One region of the Limosilactobacillus urinaemulieris genome, then DNA from elsewhere that is predicted to be linked to it. Evidence: predicted binding sites of a transcription regulator. Region 1 holds the regulator's gene; the other holds the start of a gene.

Region 1 (7,684 bases):
TGATGGTAACAGCATTGCTTTTCGGGCTTTTTTTGCAATGCACAACCAGATTGATAAATTTACTAACAAGGATGGTCTGCACACGGCAGCTATTTATGGCTTCAAGTTGATGCTTGATCATGTTTTAGAAAATTTTCATCCAGATGCAGCACTAGTAGCTTTTGATGCTGGTAAGGTTACTTTTCGAACCAAAATGTATGGCGACTATAAGGGTGGCCGGAGTAAGACTCCCGAAGAATTAACCGAGCAACTTCCGTATGTTCGTGAACTAGTAAAAGATTCTGGATTACATAGTTATGAATTAAAGGGCTATGAGGCTGATGATATTATCGGAACCCTCGCTAAGGAAGGTGATACAGCTGGCTATGAGACCTTAATTGTTACAGGTGACCGTGACTTAACCCAACTTGCCAGTGAACATACTACGGTAGCAGTTACCCATAAGGGAGTTACCGATACTGAACATTATACGCCAGAACATGTTCAAGAAAAGCTTGGGATCACACCGGCTCAGATTATCGATATGAAGGCTTTAATGGGTGATACCTCTGATAATTATCCCGGAGTTACCAAAATTGGGGAAAAGACCGCGATTAAGCTTGTAAAACAGTTTGGTTCTGTCGAGGGTATTTATGAAAATATTGATAAATTGAAAAAGAGCAAGATGAAAGAACACCTAGTCGAAGAGGAGGATATTGCTCGACAATGTAAGACGTTAGCCACAATTTTGCGCGATGCACCGGTTGAAGTTAAGCTAGCAGATCTTGAATATAAGGGCCCGCAAACAGAAAAACTAATTGACTTCTATCAGAAGATGGATTTTCAGTCATTTTTGAAGAAAATGGCTGTTTCACCAGATGATCAGGGCACCGAAATTGCACCAATTGAGTATACGGAACTGACTGCTGATAACCTGGATCTTATTGCTAAATTAGGTGATCGGGGAAGCTTTTATTTAGAGATGCCAGATCCTAATTATCACACTTCATCATTTGCCGGTTTTGCTTTGGGTAACGGCAAACAATGGCTAGTAAGTCGTGATCCTGAATTACTGAAGACGGCCGAGGTCAAAAGCTGGCTAACCGATTCTAAAATCAAGAAGGACGTTTTTAATGCGAAAGCACAGATCGTTGGCTTGAATCGATTAGGAATTACTCTTGACGGAATTGATTTTGATCTTCTTCTGGCCTCCTATCTTCTGAATACCAATGACAATAGCAATGATTTGGGAAAATTGGCTCATGAGCATGGATATGATGATGTGCAAACAGATGAAGAAGTTTATGGAAAGGGAGCTAAGAGGACAATTCCTGATGATGATCAGCTGTTCTTTCAGCATCTTGCCAATAAGGCACGAGCAATTGAACAATTGCGTCCCCAATTATTTGAACAGTTAAAGAAAAACGAACAGTTACCTCTTTATACTGATATTGAATTACCACTAACCCATGTTTTAGCCAAAATGGAAATTACTGGGGTTCATGTTGACGCGCAAACGTTAAAGAATATGGGGAGCAAGTTAACTGAACGGCTCGCGGAGATTGAGGAACAGATTTATCAAGAAGCTGGCGAAGAGTTTAACATTAACTCCACTAAACAGCTTGGTAAAATTCTCTTTGAAAAGTTAAAGCTACCTGTTATTAAGAAAACTAAGACAGGGTATTCAACAGCTGTTGATGTTCTCGAAAAATTAGCTCCCCAGGCACCAATTGTGGAAAATATTCTTCAATATCGCCAGATCTCAAAGCTACAATCAACGTATATTAAGGGACTGCTAAAAGTTATTCATTCGAGCGATCAAAAGATCCATACCCGTTACCTACAAACATTAACCCAAACTGGACGTTTATCGTCGGTTGATCCTAATCTACAGAACATCCCAGTACGATTACCAGAAGGGCGGCTTATTCGTCAAGCGTTTGTTCCGAGTCATGAGGGATGGCAGATATTCTCTTCTGATTATTCACAGGTTGAATTACGAGTCCTTGCTCATATTACAGGTGATCATAACCTTCAGGAAGACTTTAAGAATGGTGAGGATATCCATGCCAGCACAGCTCGCCGGATTTTTCATTTAAAACCAGATCAAGAGATTGATCGTAACATGCGTCGGCGGGCAAAGGCGGTTAACTTTGGAATTGTTTATGGGATCAGTGATTATGGGTTAGCCCAACGAATTCACGTTAGTCGCAGTCAAGCTCACGAATTTATTCAAAATTACTTTAAAGAATTTCCAAAAGTTAAGGATTATATTCATAACACGATTGAGTTTGCACGGCAAAATGGATATGTTGAAACGATTACTCATCGTCGTCGTTACTTGCCAGACATTAATGCCAAGAGCTTTAGCCGGCGTTCATTTGCAGAACGAACTGCGATGAATACGCCAATTCAGGGAAGTGCTGCAGATATCATTAAAATTGCAATGATTAAGATGCAGGACGAATTAGAAAAGCGTCAATTAAAGGCAAAAATGCTTCTTCAAATTCATGATGAGCTGGTTTTTGAAGCGCCAAAAGAAGAAATCCCAGTATTGAATAAACTAGTTCCTGACGTAATGGATTCAGCAGTTAAACTTTCTGTTCCGTTAAAGGTCGATAGTAAGTATGGCGATACATGGTATGATTTGAAGAAATAATTTGAGGAGGAAGGATCGATGCCAGAATTACCAGAAGTTGAAACGGTTCGTCGGGGATTATTAAAGATTGCTGCAGGACGAAAGATCAATGGAATTGATGTTCATTATGGTAAGACAATTACTAATGAAGTTGAACAGTTTAGGCAGTCGCTGATTGGTCAGACGATCGAAACTGTTGACCGTCGTGGCAAATACCTTCTTTTTCGGTTTAGTAATCACCTAACGATGGTCTCCCACTTACGTATGGAGGGCAGTTACTATACGCAACCGGCAGGAGCTTCGGTTGATAAGCATACTCACGTTGTCTTTAAATTTACGGATGGAACAGAACTTTGCTACCGTGATACTCGGAAATTTGGCCGAATGACACTAGTAAAAACCGGCGATGAGATGACAGTTGGTGGGTTGAAAACAATTGGTCCAGAGCCCACTGCCACTGATTTTAAGGTTGACTATTTTAAACGAATCTTGCGACGAAGCCGTGGAAAAATAAAACCGTTTTTGCTTAATCAACGCCATGTTGCTGGATTAGGAAATATCTATGTTGATGAAGTTCTTTGGATGAGCGGGATCAATCCTGAACAGCCCGCTAACACCCTTACTGATAAGCAGATCCAGACCCTGCATGATAATATTATTCAAGAGTTATCAAGGGCAATTGAGTATAAAGGGACAACTGTTCATACATTTAAAAATGCGTTTGGCGATGCTGGTGCATTTCAGGAGCAGTTAAATGCATATGGTCATGGTGGAGATAATTGTCCGCGGTGTGGTACAAAAATGGTAAAAATAAAAGTTAACCAGCGAGGAACCACATTTTGTCCACATTGCCAGCCATTATTGGAGATGAAAAATGACTAAGTTAATTGGATTAACTGGTGGAATTGCAACTGGTAAATCAACTGTTAGTACTTTGCTAAGGTTGAGTGGGTATCCGGTAATTGACGCGGATCAGGTGGTTCGTCAACTCCAGACCGTACATTCAAAAGGACTAGAACGGTTAACAGCAGTATTTGGAAGTGGGATCTTGAATGCTGACCAGACGTTAAATCGGCAGGCGTTGGGTTCCCTTGTATTCAGTGATCAAACTAAATTAGCTAAGTTGAATATGATAATGCAGCCATTGATTCGTGAAGAGATTTGGCGACAGATAAAAAACTACCAAAAACAACAAATTCCATATGTTATTTTAGATGCTCCGCTCCTGTTTGAGGAAAACTATACTGATGAATGTGACCTGGTCGTGGTTGTTGCTACCGATTATCAAATCCAGGTCCAACGACTAATGAAGCGAAATGGGTATTCGCAAACTGAGGCAGAGCAGCGGATTGACTCTCAGATGCCATTAGCAAAGAAAAAACAATTGGCTGATATTGTAATTGATAATAACGGAAGTAAGGAAGAATTAAAGCGGCAAGTTGCTGGATTGATTGATCAGATGCACAATAATAAGTTATGATAAAATGAAAACTATTTAATAGTAAGCAAGGAGGAAGGCCAGATGCGTTGTCCACACTGTCATAAAAACGGTTCGCGTGTTGTTGATAGTCGGCCAAGTGAAGATGGCACTTTTATTAGACGACGTCGAGAATGCATTCACTGTGGTTTCCGTTTTACCACTTTTGAACGGTATGAAGAGACTCCATTATTAGTGATAAAAAAAGATGGAACACGGCAAGAATTTAGTCGTCAAAAGATTTTAAACGGGATTGTTAGATCCGCGGAAAAACGTCCTGTTAGCATGGAGCGCCTAACAAAAGTAACTGATAAAATTGAAAAAGAAGTTCGCAGCCTTGGTGAAAATGAGGTTTCCAGTCAGGTGATTGGTAAATTTGTTATGCAAGAATTGAAAGACATTGACGAAATCGCCTACATTCGTTTTGCAAGTGTTTACCGTCAATTCAAGGATGTTGATGCATTCATGAACGAGTTGGAATCCATGATGAAAAATAGCGATAAGAAGTAGGGGGGAACGAGGCCATAATGACTAAAAGTAAATCAATATTTGATCCAGGGGCTGGATATATTGTTACTGCTAGCCACCAATGGTCAAATTTCAATGAAAAGGTTTTTGAACTTTTTTATCAGCCAATATTAGGAACAGCCGCATTTGCGATGTTTCATGCCTTACGAACACAATTAAACGAAAAACCAGCAATTAGTGATCGGCATCTCCAATCTCAATTACTAGTTCAGCTTAATGCAGGACTGCGGACAGCTGAAGAAGGCATTCAACGCCTGGAAGCAACTGGGATGCTACGGACTTTTACCCAAACTGATCAGCTTGGCGATTTATTCGTTTATGAGCTTCAACCAACACTTACGCCGGCTGAATTTATTAATGATAACCTTCTTAGTATTCTGCTGTTAGAGGCTGTTGGTGAAGCGCGCTTTAAGGAGTTGGGTGAATTTGCTAACCGTTTTGCTTTAGGAAGTCATCAAGTAACATTAAAAGAAATAACCCATAACTTCTTCGATGCTTTTCATGTTGATGATCAGCGGATTACGCATTTACCGACAGAGATCACTACTACTCGCAAAAAAATAGTTAGTGAGAAGAAATCAAAGAAGAAGGTAGTTAACGTTGATTTTGACTGGCCGACCCTAGTGCAGTTGTTAAAGGGTCAGCCCATAACCGAAAAGGATCTAAGTAGTAACCGTGACTTAATAGAAGTAGAGCACCAGCTTTATGGGATTGATGAGCCAACAATGGCCCGACTGATTACTCAATCAACTGATTTGACAACAAGCAAAATTCGTCCGCAACGACTTAAACAAATTATAGCTGGAAAATACCGGGTAGATGCTAAGCAGCCGGGTAAAGAAAAAGTTAGTGAAGAAAAGGGAACAGTCACACTTTCACAGGAAGAACAGCAGTTAATTGAAACATGCAAATACTATGCGCCGGTGACGTTTCTTCAACAGCTAAAACAACAGATGGGCGGATTTGTGACTTCAGGAGAACGAGCAATTATTCGGAACCTGATTCAAGAACAACAATTAGATGCAGGTGTTGTTAATATCCTTTCATGGTATGTAATTGCGTCGCTTAAACGACCGACACTTCAAGCAAATTATGTAAATGCAATTGCTAATAATTGGATGCGTGCTGGAGTGGCGACAGCTGAAGAAGCGCTTGCCCATATCCATGAATTTAACGATCAAAAGGCGCAGAAACGTACTAGTCGTCAAACAAACTATTACCGCCAGCGAACCACTACTGTTCGAGAGAAGATGCCAGCATGGGCTAATGAAGATGAACAGCAAATCAAGAAGCCAACACCAGAACAATTAGAGCGGCTTCGTCAGCGGTTAGCAAGGCGAAAAAAGTCGGGTGGCTCTGAAGGGGATGAGAGTAAATGAAATCGTTGAGTAAAACAATGAAAGAAATTATGAAGAGCCAAAATTTTGGTCCTGCCTATGAGCAAATGATCAGTCAGGTTCTGAATGATCCGGAAGTTGCTGCCTTTTTGAAGAATAATGCCCAAAAACTTTCACCTCAGGCAATTGAGCGAGGCGAGGCTAAGCTTTACGAATACTTTCACGAAAAACAATTGATTAGTAAGGGAACGGCCACGGTAGCGCCAGGCTATTCGCCACAATTAATTGTTAATGCGGGACAAATTGATGTAACTTATGTGCCCACTAAAAAACTGCTTGAGCAACAACGACAAGCTCATATTAAGCAACTGGTTTCTTCAATTAATATGCCTAAGTTTATTCATGGTGCTTCCTTTGATCGGTTTTATATTGATAAACCGTACTACACAGAAACGCGTAACAATGCTTTAACTGCAGCACTTGATTTTATTGATCAATATTCTCCAAATGAATTTCATCCCGGATTATATCTTTATGGCCGGTTTGGTGTTGGGAAGACTTATCTTTTGGGAGCGATTGCTAATGAGCTTGCTCAACAAAAGGGTGTTGCAACAACGATGATGCATTTTCCAAGTTTTGTTGTTGAGATGCGTAATTCGATTAAGACGAATAATTTAGGTTCAAAACTTGATGCGGTAAAAAAGGCCCCGGTATTGGTGCTTGATGATATTGGTGCTGATGCGATGACCACTTGGGCCAGAGACGATATTCTGGGTGTTATCTTGGAATACCGAATGCAAGAAGAGCTTCCAACGTTCTTTAGCTCTAACTTCTCAATGGATGAACTTCAAAGTCACTTAACGGTAAATGTAAAGGGAGAAGAAGAGCCGGTCAAGGCGAGTCGGATTATGGAGCGGATCAAGTTCCTTTCTCGCCAATATGAAATGGCGGGGGCCAATCTTCGTGACAAAGGATAAAAATATTTAATGCTTTCCCTTGACATTGAATGATCGCTTTAGTATTCTAGATAACGTTGAAAGAAAAAGCAGGAGCACCCGCTTCTCGCCTAGGTGATAAGGATTGCCGGGCTGACGAGTTAAATAAGAACAATGATAGTATTGTTTATTATTAGCGGGGTGTAGAATGCACTCCGCTTTTTTGCTTGATCTTTCGCTAATAAAATTGGAGGTGCGTTGCCATAGCTCAAGATATGATTGTCAATAACGGTATTCGTGCTCGTGAAGTACGGCTAATTGGTCAAGATGGCGAACAGTTAGGAATTAAGTCAAAACGCGAGGCGTTACAATTAGCTGAAGATGCTAACCTTGATTTGGTTCTGGTAGCCCCAAAGGCTCGACCAGCTGTTGCCCGGATCATGGATTACGGAAAGTACCGTTACGAAATGCAAAAGAAAGAGCGTGAAGCTCGAAAGAAGCAAAAGACTGTAACGGTTAAGGAAATTCGGTTGAGCCCTTCAATCGATACGAATGACTTTAATGTCAAGTTAAAGCGCGTTCGTAAATTCATTGAAAAGGGCGATAAAGTTCGTGTTTCCTTACGATTCCGTGGTCGTGCTATCACCCATAAGGATATCGGTCGTGACATGATTGAAAGAATGGCCAAAGAAACTGAGGACATTGCAACAGTTGTACAACGACCAAAGATGGAAGGGCGGAGTATCTTCTTAACTCTTGCCCCAGCTGCTGATAAAGCAAAAAACTAATT
Region 2 (7,684 bases), on a different contig from region 1:
GCAATTGCTTGCTTTAACCAGTCATCTTTTCGCCATTCCAGAATTTCGCTTACAGAATCAGTTAATCCGATAGCAACGCTTCGTTCTGTTCGGGGAATTTCTTGCTTAGCTAAAGCTTTTTCAAGCTCAGCCCGCGCTAATGGACGCAACTCAATTACTTGTGTCCGCGAACGGATTGTGGGTAACACTGCGCTCTTATTAGTGGTTAACATCAAAATATAAATTCCTGGACCCGGTTCTTCAATAAACTTTAACAAGCTATTGGCAGCATTATTCGTCATCTTTTCGGCATCATGAATCACAAAGAGCTTTTTATTTCCCTCAACAGCACTTTTAGTAAATTCATCCTTCAAGTGACGGATCTCATCAACCTTAATTTGCCGTCCCTCAGGTTTAGCAACGACCACATCAGGATGGTTGCCGCTTAAAATTCGCTGGCATTCTGGACAGGTAAGATCAGGCTCACCATTTTGTAAATGGAGACAGAAAAGCCGTAGTGCTAACCACATGGCCAATTGACTTTTTCCTGAACCGGTTGGACCAACAAAGAGGTAAGCATGCGCTAGTTCATGATTTTTTATTACCGTTTGCAATTGTTTAACAATTAAGGGCTGCAAACGTTCTGCCTGCAATTGGTCAGCCACTTCTTTTCACCTACTCAACTAAAACTTATGGAACTGCTCTACTGGCATTACAAAGACAGTTGCTCCACCAATTTGGACATTAACCGGAAAGGCAGAGCCACCTTCAACATCCATGTGCATTTGTGACGTAACATATTGTTCACGAGATTTAGCGTTCTTCTTAATAATATCAAGAACATCTTGAACGCGCTCATCTTCAATCCCGATCAAAAATGTTGCGTTCCCTTCACGGAGAAAGCCACCGGTTGTAGAAAGTTGAGTCATTTGGATATGGTTGTTGGCAAATGCTTTCCGAAGCCGATTACTGTCCTTGGATTGAACAATCGCAATTATCATTTTCATAATAAATCACCTTTCCTTAAATGCCACTGCCTTAAAATAAATCATTAAACTTTGCATGAATTGTTTGTTTAACATCGCTAATTACCTTAGGCAGCGACTGACTAGCATCAATCAACTTAATTCTTTCTGGATCTTCTCGTTGAAGACGAAGAAATGCTTCACGAACGGTTTTGTGGAAACTTAGCTGTTCTTCGTCTAACCGGTTAACTTGGTTGGCTCGGTGTTTAGCAATTCGCTGTAAACCTAACTTTGACTCAACATCCAAATAGATAGTTAAGTCAGGCAGCAACCCGTCAATTGCATACTGGTTAATTTGCCAAATCTTTTGCTCACCAAGATGGCGCCCAGCTCCCTGATAAGCAATTGAACTATCAACATAACGATCACAAAGAATTACTTTACCTGCTTTTAAGGCTGGCAAAATCTCCGAAACGATGTGCTGACGACGGGCAGCCGCAAATAATAACGCCTCCGTCCGGCCATCCATATCAGTGTTATGCTCGTCAAACAAGACCCGGCGAATCTGCTCAGAAATATGGTTGCCTCCAGGTTCACGCGTATACATTACTTTTTCATTGCCAAGCTGTTGCTCTAACTCGGCTTGAATTGCGGTAATTACACTTGTTTTTCCAGCACCATCCGGTCCTTCAAATGAAATAAATTTTCCTACCATTAATCCTCTTCCTAACGATCGATTACGCTCTGGTTTAGTTCACCATGTACTTTAAATTTGCGCGCAATTCGGTAAAGGTACAAATACTTTTGCTCTTGTAAGCGACTACGATAATGAAGTTCCGTACTTGCATTGGCCTCATAAACAGCTCGCTCGGTTTCCTTTGCGTGATCCCAGCTTGCCTTTGTTTCATAAATTAAGTTCAATAGTCGCTGGTCACGCTCTTGCTTTATCTCTTCTTGATTCCGACGATGAAAAAGCATTCGTTACATCTCCGTTCGTCCTTGAACAGCCTTAAACAGGGTTACTTCATCCGCATAATCAATATCAGCCCCGACAGAAAGTCCGTGGGCTAACCGCGTAACTTTAATTCCGGCAGGCTTAATCAATTTTGCAAGGTAACTAGCAGTTAGCTCACCATCCGATGAAGCGTTAGTTGCAATAATCACTTCTTTTATCTCATCGTCCTTTTTCAAGCGATCTAATAAGCTAGTAATATTAATATCCTCTGGGCCAGTTCCCGCAACGGGTGAAATCACACCATTTAAGACGTGATATAAGCCGTGATACTCATGCATTCGCTCCATTGCCATAACATCCTGTGACTGCTCAACTACAAGGATTTGTGAACGATCACGAGTCTTATCTTGACAAATTGGGCACGGATCATCTTCAGTAATGTTGCCGCAAATACTACAACTATGAAGATCGCGCTTGGCTGACAACAATGATTTAGCAAAGTTCGTAACATCATCGCCTTGCATCGTCAGTGTATAAAAAGCTAGCCGGGTAGCCGTCTTTTGACCGATACCCGGTAGTTTGGTGTAGCTTTCAATTAGCTTTGCTAGCGGTTCAGGATACTGCACTCTTACATCCCCAAGCCACGAGTGTACTTACCCAAAGTACTTTGGGTAGCATCGTTGACCTTCTTCATTCCATCATTAACGGCTGCCAATACAAGATCTGAAAGCATATCAATGTCATCAGGATCAACAGCTTCTGGCTTAATTTCCAAGTTAACCAACTTATTATCACCAGTAAAGGTTGCGGTTACCATGCCATCTGGTGCTTGACCAACAAATTGTTGCTTAGCAAGTTCTTCGTGTTCAGCCATCATTTTCTTTTGCATTTCTTTAGCTTGTTTTACCATTTGTTGCATGTTCATACCGTTCATCATAATTTATCATTCCCCTTTAATTATTTTCTACCTTAACAATATCACTGCCGAACAGCTCTTGGGCAGTCGTAACCAAATCTTTTTGCTCGTCCGACTTTGGTTGTGGTTCTTGAACCGTTACCGGAGCAGTTGAAACCGGCTCCTCTGCTGGTTCCTCAGCACTGGCTGCCGTAGGTTGAGAATTATCACTAGCAGGACGAGAAGTCCCTTTACCTAAACCATGACTTTGAATATACTCTTTCCGTATTTGCGGCCATTGATCCTTAGGGACAAACACAACTTTTCGTTGATCACCACTCAGGCGTTGAAGACCATCTTCCATCGCTTGAATTAAAGCTTGATCATCAGTTGCCTGCTGAAAAAGAAAAGCATAGTCAAACGCTACGATAATCCCATCCGGGCTGGCAGCCACAGGTTGAGAAACGTGTAAGAGCGATCGCTGGGGGACACTAAGCATATTCAGCATATCTCCCCAGAGTTCTTTCATTTTAGCAAGATCCTGACGCGTGGCTGCACCAAGAACTGGATAAATCTGGTGCAAATTGACACGGTTACTTCGTGATTTAACACGTGGCTGCTCTTTAACCGTTTTAGAAGGACTTTTTGCAACCGGCTTAATAGTTGTGGTTCCTTGTTGCTGAAGTTCTTTAACGGTTTGCTGAAGAGCTTGAACCTGTGCTTGAAGTTTATCAACTTCCGTTTGATTGGCTTCTTGATTAGCTTGAGTTGGCTTTGGCACGCTAGTAACAGGCTGATCTGCTTCCGGCTGAGATAGCTTAACTGTTAGAACCTCTAAATAGACATCTGGATGGGTCGTAAACCGCATTTCCATCTGAATATTATTTAGGTCATCAATCATTCGGTATAGCGTTGTTGACGAAGCTGCTTTACTTAGTTCTGTAAAGTCCTCATCTTTTAATCCCGTACTCTCAACCTTGACCAAATCAGGCGATTCCTGATACAAAAGGACATCTCGAATAAACGAGATTAAATCTTCAATAAATCGCTGACCATCTTTCCCTTCGCCGAGAATCTGCTTCATTGTTTCCAGCGCAGAGGCACTTTGACTTTGACAAACTTCCAAAAAGTACTTCTTTAGCAGCTGCTTAGTAACACTCCCAGTTACTAAAAGGGCATCATCGAGCTTAACCTGGTTATCACTGAAGGAGAGGACCTGATCCAGAATACTTAATGCATCCCGCATTCCACCTTCTGCAGCATTTGCAATCACCCATAACGCTTTTTCGTCATACTTCACCCTTTTCTGGTCCAAAATGTACTTCATGCGTTCAAATGAATCAGTAGCCGAAATACGACGGAAATCAAACCGCTGAACCCGAGAGATAATTGTAAGCGGAATCTTGTGCGGCTCAGTTGTTGCCAAAATAAAGATTACATTAGCAGGCGGTTCCTCCAGTGTCTTAAGTAAAGCATTAAACGCCCCTGTTGAGAGCATATGAACTTCATCAATAATGTAAACTTTATAGTCCGCTTGCGTTGGTGCATACTTCGCCTTATCGCGAATATCACGAATCTCCTCCACACCGTTATTCGATGCAGCATCAATTTCAATAACATCATTTAGTTGACCATTAGTAATTGCTTTACAAGTATCACACTCATTACATGGCTCACCATCTTGAGAATGATGACAATTAACAGCCTTGGCGAAAATCTTAGCCGCAGAAGTCTTCCCAGTCCCCCGTGGCCCAGCGAAGAGGTAGGCATGACTAATTTGGTGAGTAATAATGGCGTTTTTGAGCGTCCGGGTAACAACTTGTTGACCAACCATATCGTCAAACCGCTGTGGACGCCATACACGATATAATGCCTGGTAACTCATTAATCAGCTTCCTTTCCGTAATTTTAATGCTGCTTAATATTATACTAGCTTTTATCAAAAGAAAAATCATTTGAACTGAATTTAAGACAAATAAAATTTTCAATTATAAAATTAAAGAGGCCAGGAAATAAAATCCCAGCCTCACGGTTAATTTCTCAAAAAACTTAGAGCACAAGATACATCAAACTTAGTGCTGCTTCCTTCCGGACCTGACACGGTTCGTAAGCATACCCTTGCTCTAAGGCCTTACGGCAAATATCATCATACAACATTTTAATTAGAATTACTAGTCTTTTTCTTTTTTCGGGCAAGTTTCCTCTTTTTCCTTACTGCCCGAAAAAAATCCTTTAACATTTGACTACACTGTTCACCAAGAACACCAGCAGTCACATAAACCTGATGATTCAATCGCTCATCATCAAGCAAATGATACAAACTATCAACCGTTCCTGCCTTAGGATCAGTCGCCCCGTAAAAAGCATTTCTGATTCGCGCATTTACAATTGCTCCGCTACACATCATGCACGGCTCAAGAGTAACGTATAGGTCACAATCTTCAAGGCGCCAACTATGAAGGTAGGAACAAGCTTCCATAATTGCTAGCATTTCTGCATGATAAGTCACGTCCTGAAATTTTTCCCGCATGTTATGACCACGACCTATAATTTTTCCTTGATAGGTCACTACCGCACCAATGGGAACCTCATCTAACAACGCTGCTTTTTTTGCTTCAGCAATGGCCGCTCGCATAAACTTTACTTGTTCTTCTTGGGGAACCGTTACCCTTTCCCTCATCGTAAAAATTCTCCTTTAATCCATGTTAAATTTCTCTTTTCAGTGTATAATATTAGTTTGTTGATCAATCTATCATCTATCAAGAAATAAATCAAAAAGTTTCACATACATAATTGCCCACCTCATGTGCTATATATTGTGTTTCACCATTTAAAGTCACACAATATATAGCACTTTTTCATTGATTTTTTACATAAGATCGCTATACTAGAAAACATCAAATAAGACGAGCGAGGGGATCAAAATGGTTACTGTGTTTTCTAAAAATAACTGCATTCAATGCAAAATGACTAAGAAATTCTTAAAAGCCCACAACATTAATTTCGTTGAACATAATATTGATGAACAACCAGAATTTATTAACAGTTTAAAGTCAGAAGGTTTCATGGCAACTCCAGTCGTTAAATTGCCAAATGGTAATGCCTTTTCTGGTTTCCGTCCTGACGAATTAAATAAATTAACTCAAGCTATTTAATCTAATCGCAAGGACTATTCAAAATTCATCAACCTATACCGAAATTTGATGATTTTAGAGTGGTTAGTGATAGAAAGTATTTTTTATCGCAGCCACTTTTTTTATTCGCTATTTTTAATGAATGATAGAAAGTGAGAAAAAACATGGCACTGTCTGATATTGATTTAACACAAGTTAAGTACTATGACCTTAACAATGAGGTTAATATTCCTAAAGATGGCAAGATTCAGTTAGACAAGGATCAAGCCGCTCTCAAAGACTTTATTGAGAATAATGTAAAACCTAATACCAAGCAATTTGCCTCCGTAACTGCTCGCTATAAGTGGTTAGAAGACAATGACTACATTGAAGACGGCTTTATGGACAAGTATAGTGATACTTTTATTGAAAAGTTATACGACTACTTGAAGCAACAAGATTTTCATTTTCATTCATTTATGGCCGCTTACAAGTTCTATGCTCAATATGCCTTGCGAACTAACGACAAGGAATATTACCTTGAGAACTATATCGACCGGGTTGCAATGAACGCCCTTTACCTAGCAAACGGGGATGAAGATTTAGCAATGATCTTGGCCGATGAAATTATTCACCAACGCTACCAACCAGCTACCCCAACCTTCTTAAACGTTGGTCGGAAACGGCGGGGAGAGTTCGTTTCATGCTTTGCCATTCAGCCAACAGATAACATGAATACAATTGGTCGGACAATCAATTCCGCACTCCAGCTTTCCAAGATTGGTGGCGGTGTGGGAATTAATTTGAGCAACCTCCGTGAAGCTGGGGCCCCAATCAAGAAAATCGAACATGCTGCTAGTGGCGTTGTCCCGGTAATGAAATTGTTAGAAGATAGTTTTTCCTATTCTAACCAGTTGGGACAGCGTCAAGGTGCTGGAGTTGTTTACCTTAGCGTCTTCCACCCGGATATTATTGAATTTCTAGGTGCCAAGAAGGAAAATGCTGACGAAAAGATTCGGCTAAAGACCCTCTCTCTTGGAATTACCGTTCCTGATAAGTTCTATGAATTGGTTGAAAAAGACGAAGATATGTACCTTTTCAGCCCTTATGATGTGGAACGGGTTTACGGTAAGCCATTCTCCTACGTTGATATTACTAAAGAATACGATAACATGGTTGCCAATGATGAGATTCACAAAAAGAAAGTAAATGCCCGTGACCTCGAAGATGAAATCAGTAAGCTTCAACAAGAGTCCGGCTATCCTTACATTATCAACATTGACACCGTTAACCGGGACAATCCAATTGACGGTAAAATCGTGATGAGTAACCTCTGTTCTGAAATTGCTCAGGTTCAGACCCCATCTGTGGTTGCCGATGATCAAAGTTACGAGACGCTCGGTACTGATATTAGCTGTAATTTAGGTTCTACTAATATTGCCAACATGATGAACACACCAGATTTTGGTCGCTCAATCCGCGCAATCGTTCGTGGCCTAACTCGGATCAGTGACGTTGAAAGTCTCGACGTGGTTCCTTCAATTAAAAAGGGGAACGAGCTTAGTCACTCAATTGGCCTTGGAGCAATGGGACTTCATGGCTACTTGGCAAAGAATCACATTCAATACGGAAGCCCAGTTGCTGTTGAATTCACTAGTGTTTACTTCATGCTACTTAATTACTGGTCACTAGTTGCCTCTAATGAAATTGCAAAGGAACGCCACGAAACGTTCCATAATTTTGAAAAGAGCAAGTACGCTGATGGTTCATACTTTGA

What was found. The regulator NrdR, encoded in region 1, represses ribonucleotide reductase genes. The targets are predictions, from matches to a motif close to ACACNATATATNGTGT.
Region 2: a site for NrdR is predicted at 5,633-5,648, ahead of nrdH (glutaredoxin-like protein NrdH). Genes of this name have one in related genera too.

Annotation. Positions count from the first base shown of each region.
Region 1 is NZ_CAKOBX010000008.1:68,717-76,400, forward strand. Features, by position in the region: gene polA (DNA polymerase I) at 1-2,638, shown strand, start outside; gene mutM (DNA-formamidopyrimidine glycosylase) at 2,657-3,499, shown strand; gene coaE (dephospho-CoA kinase) at 3,492-4,097, shown strand; gene nrdR (transcriptional regulator NrdR) at 4,140-4,604, shown strand; gene MR181_RS06725 (replication initiation and membrane attachment family protein) at 4,622-6,001, shown strand; gene dnaI (primosomal protein DnaI) at 5,998-6,936, shown strand; ribosomal protein L20 leader region at 6,997-7,126, shown strand; gene infC (translation initiation factor IF-3) at 7,170-7,682, shown strand.
Region 2 is NZ_CAKOBX010000001.1:245,921-253,604, forward strand. Features, by position in the region: gene holB (DNA polymerase III subunit delta') at 1-644, opposite strand, end outside; gene MR181_RS01110 (cyclic-di-AMP receptor) at 663-986, opposite strand; gene tmk (dTMP kinase) at 1,018-1,659, opposite strand; gene MR181_RS01120 (YaaL family protein) at 1,671-1,922, opposite strand; gene recR (recombination mediator RecR) at 1,926-2,525, opposite strand; gene MR181_RS01130 (YbaB/EbfC family nucleoid-associated protein) at 2,528-2,836, opposite strand; gene dnaX (DNA polymerase III subunit gamma/tau) at 2,853-4,679, opposite strand; RNA gene ffs (signal recognition particle sRNA small type) at 4,838-4,924, opposite strand; gene tadA (tRNA adenosine(34) deaminase TadA) at 4,953-5,474, opposite strand; gene nrdH (glutaredoxin-like protein NrdH) at 5,719-5,949, shown strand; gene nrdE (class 1b ribonucleoside-diphosphate reductase subunit alpha) at 6,093-7,684, shown strand, end outside.